2 regions of the Sphingomonas sp. Leaf37 genome follow, and region 2 is predicted to be linked to the other one. Evidence: riboswitches for the same ligand, from Rfam matches in the RefSeq annotation. Region 2 holds a riboswitch; the other holds the start of a gene.
The links. Region 2 has a riboswitch for glycine ahead of LRA87_RS17960 (L-serine ammonia-lyase). Riboswitches for the same ligand answer to the same signal wherever they lie in the genome.

Region 1 (3,403 bases), on a different contig from region 2:
GACGAATTGGGCGCGCCGATGACCAGCATCGCGTCGCACGCGGCGGCGATCGCCTTCACCGCCGCCTGACGATTAGAGGTGGCGTAGCAGATGTCTTCGCCACGCGGCGGCTGCATGTTGGGAAAGCGGCGCTGCAACGTTGCGACGACCGCAGCGGTGTCGTCGACCGACAGCGTCGTCTGGGTCAGGAAGGCTAGGTTGTCGGGATCGGGCGGCGTGAAGGCTTCGGCGTCGGCGACGGTCTCGATCAGCGACATCGCGCCCTCGGGCACCTGGCCGAAGGTGCCGACAACCTCGGGGTGTCCTTCGTGACCGATGAAGACGATGTGGCGTCCCGCGGCGACAAGGCGCTCGGCCTGACGGTGCACCTTCGATACCAAGGGGCAGGTAGCGTCGAGATAGTCGAGGCCGCGGTTCTGCGCCGCTGCGGGCACCGACTTCGGTACGCCGTGTGCAGAGAAGACGACGGGGGCGCCGTCGGGCACCTGATCCAGTTCCTCGACGAAGATCGCGCCCTGCGCCTTCAGCGTGTCGACGACGAACTTGTTGTGGACGATCTCGTGCCGGACATAGACGGGAGCGCCGTGCTTTTCGATCGCGAGTTCGACGATGCGGATCGCGCGATCGACGCCGGCGCAAAAGCCGCGGGGTGCTGCGATCAGCAGCTCGAGGGCCGGCTTGCCGCCGGCCACGCTTGGAAGAGAAGCCATGATGCGGCCTTTCCTACGCGATTGGGTCAACGCGCGGAAGTACGCGATTGCTTGCACCCGCTAAAGGCGGTTCCTATGGTGCGCGCCGCACCGCCGGGGCTGTCCGGCGACGCACCATGCCCGTTCGACAAAGGTACGCGTCTCCGTGAAAACTCCGCTTCTCGGCCTCACCGCCCTCGGCCTGATCCTCTCCGGATGCGCCGGCAAGGGCGAGATCGTGGAAGGCGGCATCACCGCCGTGCGCTCCGCCTGCCCGACCGTAGGTGTTGCGGCGGGAACCGGCGACATTACGTTGTTCGACCCTGTCACCAGCCAGGACGCGAGCGCGATCGACGTGGTGGCCAGCATGACCAACGTGCGCGGCGCGTGCAACGATGCCGGCGACCAGATCGCGACCGCGGTGACGTTCGACGTGCTCGCCCGCCGCACCCGTACCGACGCCCCGCGCGATGTCGTGCTGCCTTACTATATCGCGATCGTGCGTGGCGGCAGCGCGGTGACGGCGAAGCGCAAGGGACAGATCGCGATCCACTTCGATGCCGGGCAGGCGCGCGCGCAGGCAAGCGGCACGGCCTCGACGCAGATCGCGCGCAGTGCGGCGACGTTGCCGGAGGAGGTGCGCGAGCAGCTGACCCGCAAGCGCAAGGCGGGTGACGAGGATGCCGCGACCGATCCGCTGGCACGGCCCGAGGTGCGATCCGCGGTGCTGCGCGCGACGTTCGAGGCGCTGGTGGGGTTCCAGCTGACCGACGAACAGCTAAAGTATAACGCACAGCGTTGACGCTGGGCCGGGGGGTCGGCTTTCGGTCCATGATCCGTCATCCCGGCGAACGCCGGGACCAATGGCGGGGATGCAGGCGCGGTACGTGCACTGCCATCAGCCGTGTGCGTCCATGGGTTCCGGCGTTCGCCGGGATGACGGGTCGCGGGGCTGCTTTCTCGATTGACTAACCCCCCTCGCGCCGCCACAGCTTGGCCCGTCGATGCCGGGCAACCGGCATGGGCACGCGCGGGAGAGAGCCTTTTCACGAGGAGGCCGCCGAAGGAGCAACCACCCCGGAATCTCTCAGGCACAACGGACCGCGCGGGCCTCATCGACACTCTGGAAAGCGTTCCTTCGAGGAGCCACCGAAGGGGTAAGCCCGGTGCAATCGCGCGCAGGGTCAAAGCTCTCAGGTTACCGTGACAGAGGGGGTATGACGGATCGAATGGAGCCCGCGGCTGCTATTCGGTCGCGTGCCTTTTATGGAGACGGTTGATGAGCGAAACGCTGCCAGACACCTTGCCCGATCCGCTCGACGGCCTTGATGAAGGCGATGAGCCTGCCATCCTGCAACTGCCGCTCGACGCCTGGCACCGCGCCCGCGGTGGCCGGATGGTGCCGTTCGCCGGCTATGAAATGCCCGTCCAGTATGACGGCATCATGGCCGAGCATCTGTGGACACGCGAATCGGCGGGATTGTTCGACGTCAGTCATATGGGGCAGGTCGGCCTGACCGGTGACGGACTTGACGCGGCGGGCGTTGCCAGGGCGCTGGAAGCGGTGTTGCCGGGCGATATCAGCGGGCTGGCCGCGACGAAGATCCGCTATTCGCTGCTGCTGAACGACGAGGGTGGTATCCTCGACGACCTGATGGCGACGCGGTTGCCGGAAGAGGGCGCGCATCCGTTCGGCGAGGCGAGCTATTATGTCGTCGTCAACGGCGCGACCAAATATGACGATTTGTCATACCTGCTCGACGTGCTGCCCGACGATATCACGATGAACCTGATGGAAGATCAGGCGCTGCTCGCGGTGCAGGGACCCAAGGCGGTCGCGGCGGTCGCGCGGCTGATCCCCGGAGTTGCCGATCTCGTGTTCATGACCGCGGGCGCGTTCGAGTGGAACGGCCATGCGCTGTGGATCAGCCGGTCGGGTTATACGGGCGAGGACGGGGTCGAGATTTCGATTCCTGCCGAAGCCGCCGCCGGCTTCGCCGATGCGATCTGTGCCGAACCCGAGGTGAAGCCGATCGGCCTTGGCGCGCGCGATTCGCTGCGGCTCGAAGCTGGTCTGCCGCTGTATGGCCATGATCTCGATCCCGAGACGACGCCGGTAATGGCGGACCTGGGCTTCGCATTGTCGAAGCGTCGGCGCGAGGCCGCCGATTTCGCCGGTGCCGCGCGCATCCTCGCCGAGCGTGAGGATGGCCCTGCCGTCAAGCGCGTCGGGCTGTCGGTCGCGGGGCGTCAGCCGGTGCGCGAGGGCGCAAGCGTCGTCGATGCGGACGGCGCAGTGATGGGTCGCGTCACCAGCGGCGGTTTCGCCCCCAGCGTCGGCGCGCCGATCGCGATGGCCTACGTTCCGACCGCGCTCGCCACCGCCGGCACGTCCGTGCGGCTGGTCCAGCGCGGCAAGATCCACGAGGCGACGGTGACCCCGATGCCGTTCGTTCCCCACCGCTACGTCCGTGCAGGAGGCAAGTGAGATGAGCCGTTACTTTACCGAAGATCACGAATGGGTCGATGTCGACGGCGACGTCGGCACCGTCGGCATCTCCGAATACGCACAGAGCCAGTTGGGCGACATCGTGTTCGTAGACGTGCCGGAGGACGGCAAGCAGCTGGGCAAGGGCGATGAGGCCGCGGTGGTCGAATCGGTCAAGGCGGCGTCCGACGTCTATTCGCCGGTGTCGGGCAATGTCCTGGAGGGC
Region 2 (3,403 bases):
CTGGCGCTCGATGGCGACGTCATGCGGACGAGCGACGGCAGGCTACGCTGTTCGGTTCAAGCCTGTGTCGATGCTGGCGCAGGGCAGCCATACAAGCAATGTGACGTTCGGCGCGGCGGCACGGCCGCGTCACCGTATATCCGGATCGACGCAGGCGTTCAGCTATAGCCTGACCACGCAGCTCGCGGACTGGACGACCTACCAGCACAGTCCTGCGCACAGCGGTTACGTCCGGGCGACCTTTGACCCGGCATCCTTCCGCAAGGCCTAGGAATGGTCCCCGGCCGCCACGACGCGGGTCAGCGCGATCTCGTCCGTCAACGACCTTGCCTATGTCGTCGCCCAAGAACGCGACGGCACCGCCGTATTGCGTGCGCTGGCAACCAGTTCCGGCGAGCAGCGCTGGTCCTATACGATCGGCGCAGCGACCTATTTCAGTCCGCCCGCCGTCTTGTCTATCGATGCGGTCACCGGCGAATATGCCCCGCCACAGTCGCTGTTCGGGGCACAATGGTCGACGTTCCTCCGGCCGGTTCCGTACAGGATGGCCTGTACATGTCAGCGGGCTATCACGGCAGCGTCGTCTATGGCTTCGGCTATACCACCCGTACCGCCTGGGGACGGAGACCAAGGGGAGCATCTGGGACGGCGAGACGCCCGCGGTCGATGACGGCACCGTCTCTTATTATTCGGGCAAGGCGCTCGAGATGATCGACCGGTGGACCGGCAACATCCGCGCCAGCCTGATCGATCCCTTCTTCCAGAACAGCTTCTACAGCTATTATGGTGCCCCGATCCTGGGCTCCATGGGCAACGTCATGGCCTATTCCAGCCAGCGCAGCGCCTCGATGCCCTCGATGCTGGTCAACTGGTCGATTACCAATATGGCGTACGTCTGACGTAGCGCCAACACCTATTCGACCGCGCCGGCGGTGGGGAGAGGGCGGAGCTACCTGTCGCGCAGCAATCCAGGTGAGCTCAACGTGCTGGACGAAGCGACGGGACGCCTGCTGTGGGCTAGGCGCCTTCCATCGAGGAGCACATGATCGGCAATACGATCCTGACCATCAACCTCGTCTTCGTCAGCACCACCAAGGCCATCTACGCCATCCCTGTTCAGGGGAGCACGCACATGCCGGTCTGGAGCGTCACCGGGGGTGGCGAGATGGCGCTGACAGCGGACGGTACGCTGATCGTGACGGGACAAGAACTGGAATACGGTTATCCCTGGGCGCTGACGGCATATCGGCTCCGCTTAGCCGACAACCCTACATGTCATTGTGTTGACATGTAGGGTTGTCGTCATAAACCGTTGGAAATGTGGCCTTGACCCCGGATGACGACTGAAGGACAACCGGCCATTGATATGGGAGAGACCGGGCGACACCCGGCGCCGAAGGAGCAACCGCCCCGGAAACTCTCAGGCCAAAGGACCATGTCGACGCCAGGACACTGGCTGGACATCTGGAGAGTGACGCCATCCGGCGTCCGCCGACGGGATAACGATCTCAGGCGCAAGGGACAGATGGGGCATGCAGGCCGGTGACACCGGCGGAAGGACCGCATGCGCAGCCAACCCGTCACCACCCCGCTCGACCGCAATGTCGATCGTCCGATCAGCGTTGCCGAACTGTTCACGATCGGCATCGGCCCGTCGAGCTCGCACACCGTCGGGCCGATGCGGGCCGCGTTCGACTTCGCGCAGCGTACGCTGGGGCAGGGGGCACGTCCGCAACGCGTCACCTGCGACCTCTATGGTAGCCTGGCACTGACCGGGCGCGGTCATGCGACCGACACCGCCACGATCCTCGGTCTGGCGGGCTGGGAGCCCGAGCGGCTCGATCCCGACGCTGCAACCGGCATTCTGGCGGGTATCCGCGAACGCCGGCAGCTGCCCCTCGCCGGCAGTCACGATATCGCCTTCACCGAGACCGACATCGTCTTTCATCCGCGGCAGTTCCTGCCCGAACACCCCAACGGCATGACCTTCACCGCGACGTTCGCCGACGGGTCGGTGCATGGCGAAACCTATTTTTCGATCGGAGGCGGCGCGATCCTGCGCAAGGGCGCGCCGGCTGCAGCGACCAACGTTGCGGTCCGTTATCCCTTCACCTCCGGTGCCGACCTGCTCACGATCGGCGATGCGAGCGGCCTGTCGATCGCCGACATGGTCCGCGCGAACGAAGAGGCGTGGCGCGCACCGGCGGAGACCGACGCCTTCCTCGACGCGGTCCGCGTCGCGATGAGCGCCTGCATCGACCGCGGTATCGCGCAGGAGGGCATATTGCCCGGTGGCCTCAAGGTTCGACGCCGCGCGCACGCCATCGCGCAGGGGCTGACCGGTGACGTGCCCGGCAGCAACCCCGCCGAGGTATTCGAATGGGTCAGCCTGTGGGCCCTGGCGGTGAACGAAGAAAATGCCGCCGGCGGCCGTGTGGTGACCGCGCCCACCAACGGAGCGGCAGGCGTGCTGCCCGCGGTATTGCGCTTCTACGAGACACTGGTCGCCAAGGATGTTTCGGTCGAGGCGAGGGGGGAGGGCGCCCGCACCTTCCTGCTGACCGCCGCGGCGATCGGTATGCTGTACAAGAAACGCGCATCGATCTCGGCCGCGGAGATGGGGTGTCAGGGCGAGGTCGGCGTCGCCTGTTCGATGGCGGCTGGTGCGCTCGCCGCAGTGCTCGGCGGCAGCAACCGCCAGATCGAGAATGCCGCGGAGATCGGTATGGAGCACAACCTCGGCCTCACCTGCGATCCGATCGGCGGCTTGGTGCAGATCCCCTGCATCGAACGCAATACGATGGGTGCGGTGAAGGCGATCAACGCCGCCTATCTCGCGCTGCGCGGCGACGGCAGCCACATCGTCAGCCTTGATGCAGTGATCGAGACGATGCGCCAGACGGGCGAGGACATGCGCTCGCAGTATAAGGAAACAAGCCTCGGCGGGTTGGCAGTTAATGTGGTGGAGTGCTGAAGGCAGAAAATCTAGGCCACGTGGACAAAGGTTGACGGCTTGGTTCCTGATTGATTCAAGGCTGCTTTTTGGAGGCGGCGTTGGGTGAGCGGATTGGTCTGCTAGACGAGGAATGGGAACTCATCGGGCCGTTGCTGCCGACTGAGCGCGGTCGGGGCTGTCGTCCGGCGCATGACAATCGGCGGTTCTTCGAGGGCATGATGTGGATGGCCCGCACGGGCTCGCAATGGCGGCAGCTGCCGGACGAGTATGGCAAGTGGAACAGCGTGTTCCGCCGCTACCGGCGCTGGGCGACCACTGGCGTGTTCGACGCTATGCTGGAAACACTGACCAGCGTGGTGGAGCGTGATGCCAGCGCCGACATGATCGACAGCACGATCGTCCGGGCACATCATTGTGCGGTCGGCATAAAAAAGGGGCTCAGCAGGC

Region 1: linked by a shared signal. The riboswitch ahead of gcvT (glycine cleavage system aminomethyltransferase GcvT) and the one ahead of LRA87_RS17960 (L-serine ammonia-lyase) in region 2 are both predicted to bind glycine.

The regions. Positions count from the first base shown of each region.
Region 1 covers NZ_CAKLAX010000001.1:577,638-581,040, forward strand. The annotation lists gene ispH (4-hydroxy-3-methylbut-2-enyl diphosphate reductase) at 1-710, opposite strand, end outside; gene LRA87_RS02530 (hypothetical protein) at 856-1,491, shown strand; glycine riboswitch at 1,711-1,803, shown strand; gene gcvT (glycine cleavage system aminomethyltransferase GcvT) at 1,969-3,177, shown strand; gene gcvH (glycine cleavage system protein GcvH) at 3,179-3,403, shown strand, end outside.
Region 2 covers NZ_CAKLAX010000007.1:55,297-58,699, forward strand. The annotation lists gene LRA87_RS17945 (hypothetical protein) at 11-271, shown strand; gene LRA87_RS17950 (hypothetical protein) at 708-899, shown strand; gene LRA87_RS17955 (hypothetical protein) at 1,043-1,294, shown strand; glycine riboswitch at 1,358-1,446, shown strand; glycine riboswitch at 1,455-1,535, shown strand; gene LRA87_RS17960 (L-serine ammonia-lyase) at 1,565-2,974, shown strand; partial or broken gene LRA87_RS17965 (IS5 family transposase) at 3,106-3,403, shown strand, end outside.